2 regions of the Mesorhizobium sp. M0478 genome follow, and region 2 is predicted to be linked to the other one. Evidence: riboswitches for the same ligand, from Rfam matches in the RefSeq annotation. Region 2 holds a riboswitch; the other holds the start of a gene.
The links. A riboswitch is a leader RNA that binds a small molecule or an ion and turns the genes downstream of it on or off. The one in region 2 is predicted to bind thiamine pyrophosphate.
Positions count from the first base shown of each region.

Region 1: it holds a riboswitch for thiamine pyrophosphate, as region 2 does, so the genes downstream of both, NKI64_RS15345 (YkoF family thiamine/hydroxymethylpyrimidine-binding protein) here and thiB (thiamine ABC transporter substrate binding subunit) in region 2, are expected to answer to the same signal.

Region 1 is NZ_JAMYRH010000005.1:335,823-343,447, reverse strand. It holds gene NKI64_RS15360 (ABC transporter substrate-binding protein) at 1-917, opposite strand, end outside; gene NKI64_RS15355 (ABC transporter ATP-binding protein) at 914-1,696, opposite strand; gene NKI64_RS15350 (ABC transporter permease) at 1,693-2,535, opposite strand; gene NKI64_RS15345 (YkoF family thiamine/hydroxymethylpyrimidine-binding protein) at 2,791-3,390, opposite strand; TPP riboswitch at 3,381-3,493, opposite strand; partial or broken gene NKI64_RS15340 (GSU2403 family nucleotidyltransferase fold protein) at 3,696-4,085, shown strand; gene NKI64_RS15335 (hypothetical protein) at 4,351-4,602, shown strand; gene NKI64_RS15330 (DUF2934 domain-containing protein) at 4,759-4,998, opposite strand; gene NKI64_RS15325 (hypothetical protein) at 5,091-5,306, opposite strand; gene NKI64_RS15320 (DUF1236 domain-containing protein) at 5,405-5,734, opposite strand; gene NKI64_RS15315 (hypothetical protein) at 6,076-6,378, opposite strand; gene NKI64_RS15310 (hypothetical protein) at 6,539-6,868, shown strand; gene NKI64_RS15305 (hypothetical protein) at 7,009-7,239, shown strand; gene NKI64_RS15300 (hypothetical protein) at 7,260-7,481, opposite strand.
Region 2 is NZ_JAMYRH010000001.1:503,836-511,460, reverse strand. It holds gene NKI64_RS02495 (ABC-F family ATP-binding cassette domain-containing protein) at 1-1,438, opposite strand, end outside; gene NKI64_RS02490 (thiamine diphosphokinase) at 1,440-2,099, opposite strand; TPP riboswitch at 2,262-2,376, shown strand; gene thiB (thiamine ABC transporter substrate binding subunit) at 2,420-3,427, shown strand; gene thiP (thiamine/thiamine pyrophosphate ABC transporter permease) at 3,648-5,246, shown strand; gene thiQ (thiamine ABC transporter ATP-binding protein) at 5,243-5,977, shown strand; gene NKI64_RS02470 (M48 family metalloprotease) at 6,339-7,625, shown strand, end outside.

The DNA of each region.
Region 1 (7,625 bases), on a different contig from region 2:
CTGAAGAGGTAGGTTCCGATCGCCTCGATCTTGGCCCTGGCGATGGTGCCGATGACGCCGTCCTGGCTGCGCAAGAAGTGTCCGTCGACCAGCATTTTCAGCGAAGCGTGGATCAGCGCCGGGTCGGTCAGCGCATCCCTGTTGGAAGCGATCAGCAGATCGCCGGCTTCCTGCGGGTGATCGCAGGCAAATTGGTAGCCGCGCCGCGTTGCCTCGACGAAGGCCGATGCGGCCTTCGGGTTTGCCTGGAGATATGCATTGCTGGAGGCGATCAAGGTGGTGTGCTCGTCGGGCACGCCGTAGTCGGCGTAGCGGAAGCCGCGCTGCCTGACGCCTTTCAACTCGGCAGCGACGCCTTCCCAGGTCGAGACCTCCAGCGTGAAGTCGACCGAGCCGTTGGCCAGCGCCTCATAGGCCGAGGTGCCTAATGTCACCGTCTCGAAAACGCCCTTGCCGCCATCGTGGCGGATGATGGTCGAGATCAGCGTGTTTTCCCAGGCGCTGCCGAAGCCGCCATAGGTCAGACCGTCGAGATTCCTGGGACTCTTGATCTCGCCGCGATCCGCGTTGAAGACCAACCGGCCGGTCTCCTGCTGGACCACGGCGTAGACCGCCTTGAGATCGGCGCCGGCAGCCCGCTGGGTGAACAGGCCGACGCCGGCAATGCCGAAATCGGCGATGCGGTTGGCGACCAGCGTGCCGGCGCCAGTATCGCCATAGGGCAGGATCTCAACATCGAGCCCGGCCTCGTGGTAGAACCCTTTGTCGCGGGCAACGAACAGGCCGACATGGTTGGTGTTGACCGTCCAGTCGAGCGCGACGGTGATTTTTTGCGTAGCCGCATGAGCGCGAGAGGCAAGCGGCAGTCCGGCAGCCAGCGTCAGCAGCAAAGCCTGCCGGCGTGTGAATTCGGTCATGAAAAACTCCTTTGAGCGGTCTGCGGGAACGAGGGCCGGTCAGTCCCGGGATTGAGCAGCGTGTCGAGGATGTCGGCTTCGAGCGCGGCGGCCTGGCGCGCGGCATCGCTGCCGGTGGTGCGCGGGCGCGGCAGCGGCACGGCAATCTCGCCGATGATGCGGGCCGGCCGCGCCGACATCAGATAGATGCGATCGGAGAGGTAGACGGCTTCGCGCACGTCATGGGTGATCAGCAGCGCCGTCCAGCGTTGGCGCTGCCACATGCCTTCCAGCCAGCGCTGCATACCCGCGCGGGTCAGTGCATCCAGCGCGCCAAAGGGCTCGTCGAGCAGCAGCATGTCGCGCTGCTGCACCACGGTGCGCAAAAGGGCGGCGCGCTGGCGCATGCCGCCGGAAAGTTCCGCCGGCCAGGCGCGCTCGAAGCCGGCAAGGCCGAACTCGGCAAACAAAGGCGCGACGCGTTCGCGCGCCGCCTTGCGGCCAAGACCCTGCACTTCCAGCCCCAGCGTCACATTGTCGATGACGCGCCGCCACGGCATCAGCGAGTCGCGCTGCGGCATGAAGGCGAAGGGGTTGCCCTGCATTGGCGCGCCGTCGAAGCGCATGTCGACCTCACCTTTCAGTGCGCCGGTCAGCAACTGGAACAGCGTCGACTTGCCGGCGCCGGAAGGGCCGAGGATGGAAACGAACTCGCCGGCCGCGACATGAAGCGAAATTCCGGCGAGCACCTCAAGCGCGCCGAAGTTCTTCCTGATGTCCCGGAGTTCGAGCCGCGTCATTGACGGTTCTCTTCTGCAGCTTCAACCTTGCCGTCGCGGCTTTCGCTCCCTGCATTCTCCCAAGGCATGGCGAAGCGCTGGACGAGCACCGCAATGGCGAACAAGACAAGCGTGAGCGCGGCGCTGACGGCGACCGCGGCGAGCACCAGATCGGGCCGAAAGTTGTTCTTGGCATTCAGCATGTAGATGCCCAGCCCCTTCGCCGCCCCCGCATATTCGGCGAAGATCGCGCCGACCACGGCGTAGGTGATGGAGATGCGCAGCCCGGCGAAGAAATAGGGCAGCGCCGAAGGCAGGCGCGCCAGCCAGAAGATACGCCAGCGCCCTGCCCCCATGGCGGCGAGCATCTGCGAAATCTCCTTGCTGGTCGCAGCAAAACCTTCGACCAGCGCGACCATCATCGGGAAGAAGGTGACGAGCGCCACAAGCAGGATTTTTGGCATCAGCCCGAAGCCGAACCACAGCACGATGAGCGGCGCGATCGCGACCAGCGGCAAGGTCTGGCTGACGATCAGCAGCGGAAACAGCGTGCGGCGCAGCGGGGCCAGGAAATCGACCAGCGCCGAAAGCACGAAGGCAGCGACCAACGAGCAGGCGAAGCCGGCTGATGTGGCGCGGATGGTAGGCAGCGTGTTGTCGGCCAGGGCGGCGCGATGCTCCCAGGCCTGCTGCAGCACGCGCGACGGCGCCGGCAGCACGGTGGGGGCGACACCGCCGTAGCGGGCGTAGAGCTCCCAGGCCGCGAGGAGCAGGGCGAAGGCGAAGGCGGCGGGGATGGTCTTGGCGATGCCGGCGGCTAATCTCCCCCCTCGAGGGGGAGATGTCGCCGAAGGCGACAGAGGGGGTCGTCTAGCATAGAGCGCCCACGCCTTGCCGATGCGAAAAGGACGTCGGCGCTCCACGCGCTGGGACCCCCTCTGGCCTGCCAGCCATCTCCCGCTCGAGGGGGGAGATTCGTGGGCATCGCGGTCTTCGCCAATCGCCAATGGCTCCCCTCCTCTTTGTGCTGAGGGGTCAGAGGCATCTCCTCCACGCAATGGGTCAGATAAACCAGCCACGGCAATATCCTCAAGGAACGACGCTTGAGCCGCGGCTCAGACGGCGCTCGGGCTGTTCGCCGAGATCGTGATGTCGAGGGTGACGTGGCCGGCGCCGGGGCCGAAGCGGCAGAAGGCCTCGTTGAGCGTGGCAAACACCGCACCGGCATCGCCACGCAATTTGGTGCAGAAGTTCTTTGAGCGCTCAAAGACGCCGGACTGTTTCAGGAAATCGATGCAGCCGTAGATCTCGTCCATATGGTCGCCCGTGCCCATAACGTAGAGCGAGAACTGCGCCGCCACCTGCTGGCCGGTCGACGGCGTGGCCTGGACAGCGCGGATCGCGGCGATCTTGCGCTCGTCCAGCGGAATGGCGGGGCCGCCGGTCTCGTCGGAGCGGCAGATCGGATCGTCGGGCTCACCCGGACAGCCGCGCGAGACCGCCGCCGAAAGCACGCAGTGCTTGCCGCTTTTGGCCGCCGCCACGAACAGGTCGCGCATTGCGGGAAACAGCACCTCGGGCGGCCCGACCGTAAGGGTCGAGATGTCATCGGTTTCGATCCGCAGCCGATCGCGCCAGGGATCGAGCGCGCCGAGGATGACGCCGACGAAATCGTCGGTCATGGGATAAAGGGAAATCTGTGCGCCTGAAAACATCGCCCGCCTCGCTCCGCTGGTATTATCCAGATCAGCTTTAGGGTCCGAAGGCTTGCCGCCCTCATCTCAGCCCCGACCATACGGAGCACCCCTGTGGATGAGCGGGTTAAAGCACCGTTCGCGGCATTGGGGAAGCCGTTTGTTGAGGCACTGCGGGAAAGTGTTTTGGGCCAGACGTGCCGGGCGCCCGGGCGTTAACAGACGACTCGTTGCGTTATAAGGTTTCCACGAACTTCTTATAACTGCGTTGAAATTCAAGCTGATAAACGTAATTATAAGAAAACGGCAGAGACTCCGCGCAGCCCTTACGGTTTCTGGATTTCCTTATCCGCGACCCCATCCGGACTGTGCTCCTGCATCGCTCGGGCTTGCCTGTGCTGGTCCCCTCGCCCCAGCGCTACGCCATCCACAAGCTGATCGTCGCCTCGCGACGCGGGCCGAGCGCTGGCGCCAAGCGGGAGAAGGATCTCCATCAAGCGCGCCTGCTGACCCAAGCGCTCGAAGCCACGCGTCGCCAGGACGACCTTGCCTTCGCCTTCATGGAAGCGTGGGACAAGGGCGAAAACTGGCGCGAGACGATCCGGGGCGGCTTGAACCTGTTCGACGCCGCCACGAGGGAAAACAGTCACACCATCCTGGGGAAATCCCTCCGCGAAATTGGTGCGACTCCTGAAGGATTCACGATGCGGGATTAGCTGAAGCGACCGCTGCTATATTCATTTCCATCGTCCCAACCGTACGAAATTGGCTTGACGCTTATTCGTACATAAAGTACGATATCTCTTTTCGCAGAGAGGAATGTCCTTGAGCACAGCGAACCATGTTGCCTTCGCCGATCTCTCTCGGCCTTTGCTGTCCCCCCCGTCGTTGCCGCCGCCTTTGTTGCCGCCGCCTTTATTGCCGCCCCCTTTGTTGCCCTTGTCATTCGATCAGTGCGAACGCCTCGCCGGGGCCTGGCGAATGGCCAGCCAAGACATCGCCGACGACATCCGCTTCATCCGCCAATATCTGAAAGTCGTTGCCGAGAAGGACGAGAGGCTGTCGACCGGCACCCTTGTTCACAGCCGCGCCTATGTCGAGGCCTGCGCCGGCTGGCTGCCACAGACCGTGACGCGCTATCTGCGCCACCTGCGCCAGATCACCGAATGCGAACTGGCCATGACAGCTGCCGGCATTCGCTTTGCGCTGTCGAGTTATGCCTGGGAGGCATGAGGGCGCCTGTCGCCAAACACAAGGAATTGCGCTGCCCGTCGCAGGCGCAATTCGTCAGGTTGAGAGGCTCGGGCGCGCCTGAACGGCGGGCGCCAAGGATGGCCCCGGCCAGCGAATTCCGGCCTTGCTTTATTTCGACTGGCCTTATTTCTGGCCTTATTTCGATTTGGCTTTGCCGGACTTTGCGGCGGCAGGCTTCGCCGCCTTTGGCTTGGCGGCTGCCTTGGCGGGCTTGGCGTCAGCTTTCTTCGCCGCCTTTTTGGGCTTGGCGACCGCGCCATCGACTTCAGCCGTGGCCTGCTCCCAGTGTTCCTGATGCGCGCCTTCAGGCCGGCCGGCCTTTTCCCAGATCTCGTGCGCGCGCTGGCGAATGCGGTCCTGTTTGTCGTCCGTCACTTAAGCCTCCGTGGTTGGGTCCGGTCGGTTGGTCCAGATTCCACGAAAACATTAGCCGAAAATTCGGCCGGCGTCTTGAGTGACGAGACATCTCAGCGCGGGTCGGAAATCACCGCAACGCCGAGTAGCGCCGCTTTCTTGACGATCAGCCCCGCGAGGTCGGCATCCGAACGATCGGTGCCGGTGCGCTCCCGCAGGAGCGCGATCGCTTCCTTCATCGATAGCAGCGCCGTGTTGCGCTCGGCCAGCAACTTGTCGCAACACGCCGCAACATTGGCGGAGTTCGGGGTCTCGACATGCGGCAACATGGCAATTCTCCTTTCATCATGTTCGTCATTCGGCCCTGCCGCCCTTTTGGGAAGAACGACAGGGCCGTATCACCGATGAATGGTTAGGTTGTCGAGCGTTACTCGACCACCTCGACAATCCTGCGCGTGCTGGGGTCGACCAACACGGTATGGTTGTCGACGACGGCGTATCTGTACTGAACGTCGGGAACCTCCTGCAGCTCGACAGTGTCAGGCAAGGCAGTGCCGACATTCAATTCGACGCCGAGCAGATTGACCGAGGCAAGCGGATGTTTCTTTACGTACTGGTGCACGACCGTGCGCTGTTCCGGGGTGATGATCACCTGCTGCTGTGCCGGCTGCGTGACGATGACCTCGTCGGCGGCGGCAATGCCGATACCAGCGATCATGGCGAGCCCGGCGACGGCGGGAATAAGGATGGTTTTCATCTTCGTCTCCTGTCGTTGTTGGCGAGCTCCGCCGTGTTCCCGCATGAGGCGAAAACAGCGCAGATCGAGGTGGCGGGCTCCTGGAGGCAAACGCAGCCGGTACGGTCTTGTTCCGCAAGCGGAGACTAAATTGATCGGCTTCCCGGTCATGCCAGCAGAACCCGCACCCGCAAGATTCGCATTGAAGCACAATCCCTCAGGAGACCTTCGACATGGATGATGCACGGCTCCAATTCCGGTGGCGATTGCGGCCGGCGCCGGCATTGATCCGGTGACCGCGTCGCCCGGCCAAGACCGGAACCGACCGCCTTCGTGCCACGCCGTGAAGTTTCAAGCAAAGGTCATTGATCCGGCGGCTGCGCAGGCACCTCGCCAGGCTTGATCACCGGCGTCTTGCCCTGATCCGGCGGCGGCTGCGTCATACCCTGGTCACCACTGGGCGGCGGCTGCAGCACGCCGCCGCAGGGACCGAGCGTGCTGGTCGATTCGCCGCCGCCATTGGCGACCGGCGGCTTCTGACCATCGTCCTGAGGCTGCGCCTGGCAAGGCGCGGCAGGGCCGTTCCGGTCGCCATTGTCCTGCGCAGCCGCCGGGTCGGCCAGCGCCAAGAGCAGCACGCATGGGATGAGGGGGAAAGTCTTCATGGTCCAGCTCCTCTGGATTCATCTCCTTGGCAAAGCAGACTAGTCCTTGGCAAAGCAGACTGGCGGCAATTGGTTCCACGGAGATGGAGTGGTTGCCGGAACCTGACAGCCGGAAGTGAGTTCCACCTTCTCGACGCAAAGCCGCCCGGAGGAGGCAATCATGGAAGAACGAAACAGAAAACCCAATGACGAGGTCGAGGCGCCACCGAGCAAAAACGATGCCCGCGACAGGATCGCCAATGACGAGGTGGAAGCGCCGACGCCGCGCCGGCAGGATTGGGATGCGCTACGTGGCGCAACGGTCCTGCCCGACGGAGCAGATGAGGAAAGCCTGCCGGACACCACCGGTGTCGAGAAGGAAGGCGAATTGCCCGAGGAGGATGACGACAACCCCTACCAGGACAGTGACGATGCCTTGCCCGACGACGCCGAGGAAGCCGCCATTGGTCACGATCTGGCGAGGCGCGGCGGCCCGTTCGACGACGTGTAAGGCAGCGACCGCGGACTTCCGAGAGGTTTCCCGGGACGTCCACGCCGTCACCAGTTGGACCAAGGATGAGCTGAAGGCGATGCCGGAGCATCGCGATATTTCGAAGGATCCGGCTGGCCGGATCCTTCGTTTAAGGCGCCTTGGCGGTTTGGCTTAGCCCTTGTGGTCAAGGGCTGGACGGCGACAATCTCGGCACCTTCGACAGCCGAGAAGCAGCCGAGAAGCACGAACGCGAAGCCCAATATTTCAAGCGCCGTCGAGGCCGCTCGCCTGAAATCTTCAAAGTGCGCAAGAAATCCCCGCCGCGGGCGGTGCAGACACGCTCCGGCATCGCGGCGCTGCGAACCGGGCCATCGACCGCCGGCACTTGAGTGCCGACGGGCTCTGACCTTCAATTCGACCCGGGATCGCCGAGCGCCTCGGTGACGAAGGACGCCGCGATCAGGTCGTCGGCGTCGAGGCGTAGGGAGCCTTCGACACCTCCCATGATGGCTGCGACCTTCTGGAAGGTCTGCATCTCGTGTTCAGTAACGCTGGCGTCTCGCATCCTGGCTTTCAGATCGGCGATGCGTCGGCCCAGTGAGGCCGACGTTCCGATTTCTCTTTTCGACATGGTGGCCTGCTCCTCCCCCAACCCATGCTGTGGACGTACTCAAGTCTGCCTATATATAAGGCAGCGCGAATACAGTCGCCGCAACGCGCGATATCTGGGAAGGTTCCGGCGCCAAATAGTCACGAAATAATACGTGGTGGGACT
Region 2 (7,625 bases):
AGCGGCCGCCTCCGTCCGGGGCGATGATGCTGGTGACGGTGCGGTCGAGGAAGTCGCGGTCGTGGCTGACCAGGATGACCGTGCCGGCAAAGCCGGCGACAAGTTCCTGCAACAGTTCCAGCGTCTCCATGTCGAGATCGTTGGTCGGCTCGTCGAGCACCAGAAGGTTGGCCGGCCGCGCCAGAACACGCGCCAGGAGCAGCCGCGCCCGTTCGCCGCCGGACAGCTCGCGCACCGGGGTGCGCGCCTGTTCCGGCTTGAACAGGAAATCCTTCATGTAGGACACGACATGGCGCTGCTCGCCATTGATGACGAGGTTTTCGCCGCGCCCGTCCGTGAGATACTGCGCCAGGGTCTCGGCCGGATCGACCGCCTCGCGCTTCTGGTCGAGCGTGGCGATTTCCAGATTGGTGCCGAGCCGCACCGAGCCGGCATCGGGCTTCATCTCGCCGGTAAGCATCTTCAACAGCGTCGTCTTGCCGGCGCCGTTCGGCCCGACAAGGCCGACGCGATCGCCGCGCTGAATGCGGGTCGAGAAGCCCTTGACCACGGTCAGGTCGCCAAAACTCTTCTCGATGTTCTTGGCCTCGATCACCAGCTTGCCGGATTCGGCGGCGTCGCTGGCCACCATGGTCGCCGAGCCCTCGGCGCCGCGATGGCCGCGAAAACGCTGGCGCATGGTCTGCAGTTCGCCCAGGCGGCGCATGTTGCGTTTGCGGCGAGCCGTCACGCCATAGCGCAGCCAATGCTCCTCGCGCACGATCTGGCGGCCGAGCTTGTGCTGTTCGCGCTCTTCCTCTTCCAGCACAAGGTCGCGCCATTCCTCGAAATGGCCAAAGCCCTTGTCGAGGCGGCGGGTCTGGCCACGGTCGAGCCAGACGGTGGCGCGCGAGACGCGTTCGAGGAAGCGTCGGTCGTGCGAGATGACGATCAGCGCCGAAGACGTCCGGACGAGCTCCTCTTCCAGCCATTCGATGACCGACAAATCGAGATGGTTGGTCGGCTCGTCAAGCAGCAGAATATCGGGTTCGGGCGCCATGACGCGGGCAAGTGCTGCGCGGCGCGCCTCGCCACCGGAGAGATCGTTGGGGTTCTCCGTGCCGGCGAGGCCGAGATGCTCCATCAGATATGTGGCGCGGTAGGGATCGTCGGCAGGCCCAAGCCCGGCCTCGACATAGGCACGCACATTGGCAAAGCCGTCCATGTCGGGCATTTGCGGGAGATAGCGCACCGTTGCCGAAGGCTGGCGGAAGACCTCGCCGTCTTGCGGCTCGATCAGACCGGCGGCAATCTTCAGGAGCGTCGACTTGCCGGAGCCGTTGCGGCCGACGAGCGCGATCTTGTCACCGGCGGACGCCGTCAGTTCGGCGCCATCGAGCAGCGGCGTGCCGCCAAAGGTCAGTCTTATGCCGTCGAGGTTGAGAAGGGGCGGGGCCATGTCAGCTTTCAGGCAAGGGGTAGGGGTGGGCGAGCAGCAGCGCGCGGCCATGGCCGAGCTCAATTTCGAGGCCGCCCCCGGTCTTGTTGGACTTGACCTCGTTCGAGATGGTCAGCGACGAGCCGAACACGACCTCGACATGGTCGAGCGGCCACTTCGCGCCGGACACGGTGAGGCCCGAAAGATCGGAAAAGCCGAGCACCGAAAACAGCGTTCCGTCGGCATAGTCGAAGCCGGCCTTGCCGGGCAGCAAAGGGGCGCCTTCCTGCGCTCCGCTGGTCAACAGCACTTTTGTGCCTGTCTCTGCCAGTTGAAGGCTGAGCGCCAGATGCAGGAAGGCGTGGTCGGCGCGCTTGCCGCCGAAAGCGCCGGCCAGCACCAGGCTGGTGGCGCCGCGTTCCAATGCCGCCGCGATCGCCAGCTCGCCATCGGTCTTGTCCTTTTCGGGAGGAAACACCTCCCGCGGCACGGCGGCGAGATCGGCAGGCAGGTCCGCCGGCACGGAATCGAAATCGCCGACCCACAGCTCCGGCATCAGGCCGATCAGGCGGGCATGACCGATGCCGGCGTCGGCGGCGATGACGCGCGTGCCCGCGACCTGGCGGTCGAGCCGCGGCGTGCGGACGAGATCGCCGCCAAGCAGGATGGTGAATGTGCTCATATCCGCTGGCCCTTACCAGCCCCGCCGACGAAACGGAAGGCCGAGCGGCACCGTCACTCTTTGTTGGAGCATGATCTTTTTCCGGAAACGGATTCCACTTTCCGGGATCATGCTCGGGCAAACTTCCGCTTGCGTGGCACCTTGGCCGAGCCTATGTGTCGAAACGCTCTAACGGGGTGCCGGACGCGATCTTCGCGGGCCGGCTGAGAGGCAGTCTCGCCAACCCGCTGAACCTGATCCGGTTTGTACCGGCGGAGGGATTAGACGCTTCGGACAGCCCGACGCCTCAATTCCTTTCAACACGAATGAAGGAGGCGCCGATGCGCATGTTTTTGTCCCGTCTTGTCCCAGCGCTGGGGCTTGCTGTTTCGCTACTGGCAAGCCCTGCGTCAGCGCAGGAAAAACTCACGATCTATACCTATGAGAGTTTCACTGCCGACTGGGGTCCGGGACCCCAGGTGAAGAAGGAATTCGAAGCCGAGTGCGGCTGCAGCGTCGACTTCGTCTCGGCGGCCGACGGCGTCGCGCTGCTCAACCGCGTCAAGCTCGAAGGTGCCTCGACCAAGGCAGATATCGTGCTTGGCCTCGACACCAACCTCACCGCGGAAGCCAAGGCTTCCGGCCTGTTTGTCCGACATGGCGCGGTGGCTGAAAACAACGTGCCGGGCGGCTGGAGCGACGACACTTTTGTGCCCTATGATTATGGTTATTTCGCCGTCGTCTACGACACCGAAAAGCTGAAGAGCCCGCCGAAGAGCCTGAAGGAACTGGTCGAGGGCGATGCCGCCGACAAGATCGTCATCCAGGATCCGAGGACGTCGACGCCGGGCCTCGGCCTGCTGCTGTGGGTCAAGTCGGTCTATGGCGACAAGGCGCCGGAAGCCTGGGCGAAACTCAGGGGCAAAGTGCTGACGGTGACGCCGGGCTGGAGCGAGGCCTACGGCCTGTTCACCAAGGGCGAGGCGCCGATGGTGCTTTCCTATACGACGTCGCCGGCCTACCACATGGTGGCCGAGAACACCGGGCGCTACCAGGCCGCCTCGTTCGAGGAGGGCGAGTATCTGCAGGTCGAGGTCGCGGGCATCACCACCACGGGCGCGAAGAACCCGCTGGCGGCGAAGTTCCTGGCCTTCATGACCGGGCCGAAATTCCAGGATGTCATTCCGGAGACCAACTGGATGTTCCCGGCCGGGAAAACCGACAAGCCGCTCAATCCGGCTTTTGATAGGCTGGTCAAGCCGGCGAAGACCTTGCTGTTCAGCCCGGAAGAGGTCGCGGCAAATCGCAAGGCCTGGGTGGATGAATGGCTGGCGGTGATGAGCAAGTAGATTTGGCTGTATAGTCAAAAGATGAGTGCTCTACGGCGCCCCCCTCTGTCCTGCCGGACATCTCCCCCACGAGGGGGGAGATTGGCCTTTACGTTGACTTTCGCCAATCTCCGAAGCTGCAGGAATGAGCGGAGCGCTAAAACCGCCAATCTCCCCCCTCGTGGGGGAGATGTCCGGCAGGACAGAGGGGGGCGCGAAGGAACGCGACGCCCGGTAAAGAGTGCAACGCTCTGACCCCCGCATCACGGCCGGCATTGTCGCGCTTGCGGCAATCGCGCTGCTGATCGGTGGCGCCTTCGCCGGCCTTATCCGCGAAGGCGCGCACGACCTTTCCGGCGCCGCGTCCGCCTTTGACCTCTATCTCCTGCGCGTTGTCCGCTTCACGCTCTGGCAGGCTGCGCTCTCGACTCTGCTTTCCGCCGTACCGGCGCTCTTCGTCGCCCGGTCGCTGTCGCGGCATCCGCGCTTCTTCGGACGCGGCTTCATCCTGCAGCTGTTCACTGTGCCCCTTGCCTTGCCGGCAATTGTCGGAGCGCTGGGCATACTGGCGCTCTATGGCCGCGCCGGTTATTTCGCCGCGATCGGTGGCCAGAGCTGGCCCGACATCTATGGGCTGTCGGGCATCCTCGTCGCCCACGTCTTCTTCAACCTGCCGCTGGCCACCCGGCTCTTCCTCGAAGCGCTGGGAACGGTGCCGGCCGATCAATGGCGGCTGGCGAGCCAGCTCGGCATGGGGGCGAGGCCAGCCTTCCGGCTGATCGAGTGGCCGGTGCTGCGCGCCGCGCTGCCGGGCGTCGCCGGGCTTGTCTTCATGCTTTGCATCACCTCCTTCACCATCGTGCTGATCCTCGGCGGCGGGCCGGCGGCGACGACGTTGGAAGTCGCCATCTATCAGGCGCTGCGTTTCGACTTCGATCCGGCGCGAGCGGTGACGCTGACGGTGCTGCAGATCGCGCTGACTTTTGCCGTCATGCTGGCGCTGACGCGGCTCGGCGCCAATGTGACCGGCGACGCCAATTTGCCTGTCGCGCCGCGCCGCTATCACTTGGCCGGCAAAGCAGAAACAGCGTTCAACGCCGTCCTGATCGTGCTCGCCTTGCTGTTCGTCGCCGGACCAATGGCGGCCACCGTCGCGTCCGGCCTCGACGCCGATCTCGGCCGGTTGGCGGGCGAGAGTGCCGTGCGTCAGGCGACGCTGACCAGCGCCGGTCTCGCCTTCTCGGCGGCGCTACTTTCGGTGGCGCTGTCGCTGTCGCTGATCATGGCGCGTCGGGCATTGTCGCTGCGCCGCCGGTCCAGTGCCCGTTCATTGCTCGAACATGCCACCGACACCGGCGCCGGCTTCGTCCTCGTCGTGCCGCCCATTGTCATCGGCGCCGGCTGGTTTCTCCTGCTGCGCACGGTCAGCGATGTCTTTGCCATCGCGCCGGTCATGGTCGTCACCGTCAATGCGGTGATGGCGATGCCCTTTGCCATCCGCGCGATGCGCCCGGCCTATGATGCGGCGAGCGAGCGCCACGAAAAGCTGTGCGCGCAGCTCGGCATTGCGGGCTGGAACCGGCTGCTTCTGGTCGACTGGCCATCGCTCCGGCGGCCGCTGGCCACCGGCTTTGCCTTCGCCATGGCGCTGTCGCTCGGCGATCTCGGCGTCATCGCGCTGTTCGGCAGCGATTCGGTGCAGACCTTGCCCTATCTCCTGCTGGCGCGCATGGGCAGCTATCGCACGGCCGATGCTGCCGGGCTGGCTTTGCTGCTCGGGGCGGTCTGCCTTGCATTGGTGGTCGCGGCAGACTGGCTGGGACGGGGAGAGAGATCGTGACGTCCGCTGTGGAGAAAGGCACGACTGTCCGGCTGGACGAGGTCTCGTTCAGCTATGGCGAAACGTCATTCCTGTTCGATGTCGAATTCGATACATCTAAGATCACCGCCATCATGGGGGCAAGTGGTTCGGGCAAATCGACCTTGCTCGATCTGGTGGCTGGTTTCGAGACGCCGGAGTCCGGTCGTGTGCTGATCGGCGCCGCCGATGTCGGCGCCAAGCCGCCTTCGGCGCGGCCGGTGTCGATGGTGTTCCAGGAAAACAATCTGTTTGCTCATCTCTCGGTGGAGAAGAATGTCGGGCTCGGCCGCTCGCCATCGCTCAACCTGACCGACGCCGATCGCGCCGCGATCGCCGAGGCGCTTGACCGCGTCGGCCTGGCCGGCAAGGAAATGCGCCTGCCGCGCGAACTCTCCGGCGGCGAAAGGCAGCGCGTGGCGCTCGCCCGCGTTCTGGTGCGCGACCGGCCAGTGCTGCTGCTCGACGAGCCGTTCGCTTCGCTCGGGCCAGCACTGCGCGACGACATGCTCGACCTGGTGGCCGGCGTTCATGCCGAGCGGGCGATGACGGTGCTGTTCGTCACGCATCAGCCGGAAGACGCTCGCCGTATCGGCGAGCAGATGGTTTTTCTGGACAATGGCAGGGTTGCCGCGACGGGACCTGCCGCCGATTTTTTCGACGGCACTGGCCCTGAAGCGTTTCGGCGCTATATCGGCGCAAGTTCGGGCTGATCACGCGATATTGCCCGGAAGCGGACATAATTTACGACCAAACCGGCTACAGGTGATGTGGCGCTTGCTTGCCATGGTCCAGTCGATGTGGCTAGGTCCGCTTAGTACTGGTCCGGCACGAGCCGTGATTTGCCCCCTACAGCGCCGCATCCGGCCGGATGCGTAAACGCTGTAGGTTTTTTGATGTGTGCAGGATTGCCAACGAAAACCGATTTTTCGCTGGCGCGGACCCCGGTCCAAATCATGCGCCGAGAGCTGAAGGAACGCCGTGCTGCCGACCGGCACTGACACTTTGAAACGCAGACCGCTGGTGCGCTTCCTCGCGCTGGCCGGCCTTGCCGTGGCGCTGGCCAGCTGCCAGATGTTCACGCCTCCCGAAGTGCAGGAATCCGGCTTCCAGCCTTCCGACAAGCCGATCACGGTCGACAATGTCGCCGCCAACAGCAAGCTTGCCGAACTGGCGAAGGCGCAACATCCGCGCATCCTTGCCACCTATGGCGGCGAATATTCCGATCCCAAGCTCGAGCGCATGGTGGCCAAGGTTGTCGGCAGCCTGACCGTGGTGTCGGCCAATCCGACCCAGACCTATCGCATCACCATCCTCAATTCGCCCAACGTCAACGCTTTCGCGCTGCCGGGTGGCTATCTCTACGTCACCCGCGGCCTGCTGGCACTGGCCAATGATTCGGCTGAACTCGCCGCCGTCATCGCGCATGAGATGGGCCACGTCACCGCCAATCACGGCTTGCAGCGCCAGCAGCTCGAGGCCGAGGAAGGCCTGGCGACCAAGGTGGTCTCCGATGTGCTGGGCGACAGCCCGACCGCCAAGCAGGCATTGATCCGCGGCAAGCTGAGGCTGGCGCAGTTCTCGCGCAACCAGGAGCTGGAGGCAGACGCCATCGGCATCAAGTCGATCGGCGAGGCCGGTTACGATCCCTATGCCGCCGGGCGTTTCCTGCAGTCGATGTCGGCCTATACCGATTTCCGCTCGATCAGCGGCGCCACCGACGCCAGCCTCGACTTCCTGGCCACGCACCCCAACACGCCGCAGCGAATTGATCTGGCGCAGCGCCACGCCCGTCAGTTCGGCGCGCCGGGCATCGGCACCCGCGACCGCGATTCCTTCCTGGCCGGGATAGACGGCCTGCTCTATGGCGACACGCCGGAAGAGGGCTATGTGCGCGGCCAGACCTTCCTGCATCCGGGCCTCGGCGTATCGTTCACGGTGCCCGACGGCTTCATCATCGACAATTCGGCGGCGGCAGTGACGGCGACCGGTCCCGGCGACATGGCGATCCGCTTCGACGGTGTGTCGATCGACAAGGATCGTGCGCTGACCGACTACATCAGAAGCGGCTGGGTGGCCGGTCTCGACGAGACCAGTGTGCGCCAGGAGACGATCGACGGCAACCAGGCGGCGACCGCGCACGCCGGCGCCGATGGCTGGCAGTTCGACATTGCGGTGATCCGCGCCGGCGGTCAGGTCTACCGGCTTTTGACAGCGGCCCCCTCTGCCAGCACGACACTCGATCCGGTGGCACGCTCGGTCAGCGGTTCGTTCCGCGTGCTCAGCCCCGCCGAGAAAGCGGCACTGAAGCCGCTGCATATCCGCGTCGTCACGGTACAGGCCGGGCAGACGATGGGCACA